DNA from 2 places in the Streptomyces sp. R11 genome. Region 1 is predicted to be linked to the other one. Evidence: riboswitches for the same ligand, from Rfam matches in the RefSeq annotation. Region 1 holds a riboswitch; the other holds the start of a gene.
The links. A riboswitch is a leader RNA that binds a small molecule or an ion and turns the genes downstream of it on or off. The one in region 1 is predicted to bind cobalamin.
Positions count from the first base shown of each region.

Region 2: it holds a riboswitch for cobalamin, as region 1 does, so the genes downstream of both, AB5J55_RS12420 (prenyltransferase/squalene oxidase repeat-containing protein) here and AB5J55_RS09345 (cobalamin biosynthesis protein) in region 1, are expected to answer to the same signal.

Region 1 is NZ_CP163432.1:2,047,274-2,049,468, forward strand. Features, by position in the region: gene AB5J55_RS09335 (anion permease) at 1-145, shown strand, start outside; gene AB5J55_RS09340 (hypothetical protein) at 198-419, shown strand; cobalamin riboswitch at 535-677, shown strand; gene AB5J55_RS09345 (cobalamin biosynthesis protein) at 778-1,719, shown strand; gene AB5J55_RS09350 (cobyric acid synthase) at 1,716-2,195, shown strand, end outside.
Region 2 is NZ_CP163432.1:2,731,845-2,734,039, reverse strand. Features, by position in the region: gene AB5J55_RS12420 (prenyltransferase/squalene oxidase repeat-containing protein) at 1-752, opposite strand, end outside; cobalamin riboswitch at 870-1,001, opposite strand; gene AB5J55_RS12415 (alpha/beta fold hydrolase) at 1,552-2,195, shown strand, end outside.

The DNA of each region.
Region 1 (2,195 bases):
CAACGAGTCCGACGAGCCGGCCGGCGTGGTGACCACGGCCATGGCCGCCGTGACCCCGCCGCCCGCGGGCACGGCGAGCGAGGACCTCACGGCCACCATCCCGGCCCAGTCCTCGGAGCCGGAGCCTTCGAAGGCCTCCGTCTGACGCACCCGGTCACTCCAGTCACTCCCCCGCACTCACTCAAGAAAGCAGAAGCATGAAGATCGACTGGGCGGCACTCGGCTCCGTCTTCGGCGTCAGCCTCGTGGTCACCGTGGCCCTGGTGGGCCTGTTCACCCTCGGCATCGCGGGCCTGTCCCGGCGCGAACGAGCCGTGGCGCAGGGCGACTCGGCCTCTCTCGCGGTCACGGGAGCGTACGCGTGCTTCGCGGCATGCGCGGCGGCAGTGGCGTACGGCATCTATCTGATCGTCGCCTGACGCACGACGCGCATCACCTGAAACACCCGAGGTGCGGGACGGATCACCGTCCCGCACCTCACTGCTGTGTGGGCCTTCGCACACTCTCCCTTCGCAGGTCAACGGCAAGTTGACGGCCGTTCCAACCCCGTGGTGGACTGCCGGAGCCATGTGCGGCGGTAGGAGAGGAAGCCGGTGTGAATCCGGCGCGGTCCCGCCACTGTCACCGGGGTAGACACCCCCGGGAGCCAGGAACTCTCACCGCCGGTCTCGTCGAACCAGGGCGCGGACACCCTGAGTGAGGACATAACGCGATGCTCGCTTGCCGATCGACATGCAGAACCGGACCCTCGTCTGACTCGACGATCGGCTGACCCCGATGCGTGCCGATCGCGTCTTCGCGTACGGCGCCGCCGCCGGACTTCTCGGTGATCTGCTGCTCGGCGATCCTCGCCGGGGGCATCCGGTCGCCGTGTTCGGGCGGACCGCCGCCGCCGTGGAACGGGTGTTGTGGCGCGACCACCGCGCGTGGGGTGCGGTGCACACCGCCGTGTGCGCCGGTGGCGCCGTGGCGCTCGGTGCCGCGGCAGCTCGTCTCGTACGCACGTCCCCCGCCACCTCCGTCGCGCTGACCGGTGCCGCCACCTGGGCGGTCGTCGGGGGGACTTCGCTCGCCCGGGAGGCCCGGGTCATCGGGCAGGCGCTGGAAGCGGGGGACGTCGAGGCGGCTCGTGCCCGGCTGCCGCATCTGTGCGGGCGGGATCCGCAGGCGCTGGACGCGGACGGGATCGCGCGGGCGGTCGTGGAGTCCGTTGCCGAGAACACCTCCGACGCGGTCGTGGGGGCGCTGGTGTGGGGCGCCGCGGCAGGCGTTCCCGGGCTGGTCGGGTTCCGGGCCGTGAACACGCTCGACGCCATGGTGGGGCACAAGTCGCCCAAGTACCGGCGATACGGCTGGGCTTCGGCGAGGCTCGACGACGTGGCGGGGTGGCCGGGGTCGCGGCTGACCGCCGTGCTCGCAGCCGTCGCCGGAGGTGACCCCCGTGGGGCGGTACGAGCCTGGCGCGCCGACGCGGGCAAGCACCCGAGCCCCAACGCCGGGCCCGTGGAGGCCTCGTTCGCGGGGGCGCTCGGGGTGCGGCTGGGCGGGACGCTGTCGTACGGCGGACGGGTCGAGCACCGGCCCGTGCTGAACGGGGACGGGCGGGCCGTCGGCACGCAGGACATCGAACGGGCCGTACGGCTGTCGAAGCGCGTCGGTTGGCTGGCGCTCGGCGTCTGTGTCGCCGCGCGCCGCATCGTGAAGGGGCGTACCTCATGACGGGCGGTGGTCTCCTCGTCGCCGGCACCACATCCGACGCCGGCAAGAGCGTCGTCACCGCCGGGATCTGCCGGTGGCTGGTACGGCAAGGAGTGAAGGTCGCGCCGTTCAAGGCGCAGAACATGTCCCTCAACTCGTTCGTCACGCGTGAGGGTGCCGAGATCGGGCGGGCGCAGGCGATGCAGGCACAGGCGTGCCGGGTCGAGCCGACCGCGCTGATGAATCCCGTGCTGCTCAAGCCCGGTGGGGAACAGAGCAGTCAGGTCGTGCTGCTGGGCAAGCCGGTGGGTGAGCTGAGCGCACGCGGCTATCACGGCGGGCGGCAGCAGCAGTTGCTCGGGACCGTGCTCGACTGTCTCGCCGAGTTGCGGGGCACGTATGACGCGGTGATCTGTGAGGGAGCCGGCTCTCCGGCCGAGATCAATCTGCGGCGGACCGACATCGTCAACATGGGGATCGCCCGCAACGCCGGGCTG
Region 2 (2,195 bases), 680 kb from region 1:
GCCCGCTCCGGGGTTGCGGAGCCGGCGTCGCTGCAGGACGCGTCCGACTGCTTGCCCGGGCTGACCACGAGGCCCTTGCCGAGCGAGCCGACGACGCCCGCCGCGGTCGCGTCCGCGTTGGCGGCCAGGCCGCCCTTCTTGTCCGGCTGGAACGCGAAGGCGCCCGCGTCGGCGCCCTTGCAGGGCAGGGCGAGCTCGATCAGGGCGTCGTACGGGGACTTCCCGCCCTTCACGACCTCCGCCGGCTTCTCGCCCGCGGCGGCCAGCGCGCCGACCACGACCGACGTCGAGTTCGCGTCGGTGGCCCCGCCCGGGGTGTAGCCCCAGCCGCCGTCCTTGTTCTGGACCGACTTCAGCCAGGACACCGCCTTGTCGGCCGCGGCGTCGTGCCCGCCGAGCGCGGCCAGTGCCTGCACGGCGGCGGCCGTGTTGTTGGTGTCGATCAGGGTCTTGGCGCCGCAGTCAGTGCTCGTGTCGGCGCGGTAGGGCGCGAAAGCCCCGTTCGCGCACTGCTGCCCGAGCAGCCAGTCCACGGCACCCTTCGCCGGCTTCACCTCGACGGTGTCCTGCGCGAGCAGCGCGAGGGACTGGCGCCAGACGCCGTCGTACGTGGGGTCGGAGTCGCCGTACAGCTCGGCGGGGTACGCCTGCGACGGCGACGTGGAGGGGGTCGGGTCGGCGGCTACGGCGGGCGCGGCCGCGCCGATCACGACGGTGGCGGCCAGGGCCGCTGCGCTGCGGCGGACGTACATGATCGGCGGGTGCCCTTCCCTAAGGGGAACCGGGCAGCACAGGGAAAACCCCCGGCGGCTCGGCTCCGTATACCTCGACGGTGCCGCGCTCCGGCAGGCTGCCGGTGCACGTGAGCCGGTCACTGTCCCGTACGCGGCGATCCGGCTCACCGGCCTTCGACGACCGGTTCACGGTTGCGGGTCAGCGCCGGATTTGCACCGGCTTTCCCCCGTACGGGTGTGATGACGACGGCGACACTCTACCCGGGGGTAGGCGGGGGCTGAGAGGGGGCTGTGGGCGGCGGCGGTGGTTCGGTGTCGAGCGAGGTTGAGGGCGGCCGGTTCGGCTGGATTTCGCCCATGGACGTCGACCGGTTTGCCGGGCTTCGCCGTGGGCGTGTGCATGATCCCGGCCATGGCGTCGGTCCTTCCTCGCGGACGGACCGGTATCACCCGACGTCAGGATGCGCGGCGGGTCGGGTGGCCCCATCATGTGGGTACTGCCCTCGGTCTGCGTGATCGCCGCCCTGGGGCGTTGTGATCACTGAAGTGTCAAACCAAACATGCATTTTGCGCCGAATGGCTATCGGTGTGGCTGGAATGACCTGCCGGAGGGTGCGAATCCTCTACCGTTTGGTCGGTGCGAGCGGCCCTACGGGACGCGCAACCGTCACCCCGTGGCATTGCGTCTTACGGAAAACCCTTGGTCCGTCGCTATGACGGCTGGTTTGTGTGTCGACTGGCGCCCTGACGGGCGGGATGCTGGTTCTCTGGGTCCTGCTCCGGGCGGCCGCGGCGCTGGCGACGGGAGGCACACCTGGTGTTGGGAAGTGTCAAGAGCGGCGACGGCAAGAGGCTGCTCTTCTTCGAGACGTCGGGGGACCCGAAGGGGCACCCGGTGTTCTTGCTGCATGGCACTCCGGGCAGCAGGGTCGGGCCGCGTCCACGTACCAGCGTTCTCTACAAACTGGGTATTCGGCTCATCTCCTATGACCGGCCAGGGTACGGGGAGTCGCATCGGTTAAAAGGCCGCACTGTGCGTCATTCTGCGGCGGATGTGCAGGCCATCGCCGACCACCTGAATCTCGGACCGTTCTCCGTGCTCGGCCGTTCTGGTGGCGGGCCGCATGCATTGGCCTGCGCGGCGCTGCTCCAGGACCGGGTGGCCAGTGCTGCCGCGCTGGTCAGCATCGCGCCGCCAGATGCCGACGGGCTCGACTGGTATGACGGGATGGCCCAATCCAACATCGACGCCTACAAGACCGCCTCCGAGGCACTCAGCGACGGCTCCGCGGCATGTCTGGATCGCCTCAGGGCGAACCTGGCCAGCAACGCGGATGCCATCAGGGACAACCCTGAATCACTGCTGACCTGGCTAACCCCGGAGATGCCGGCGGCCGACAGGCTAGTGGTGGGACATGGCGGCATCCGGCACTTACTCCTGGCCAACTACCAGGCCAGCGC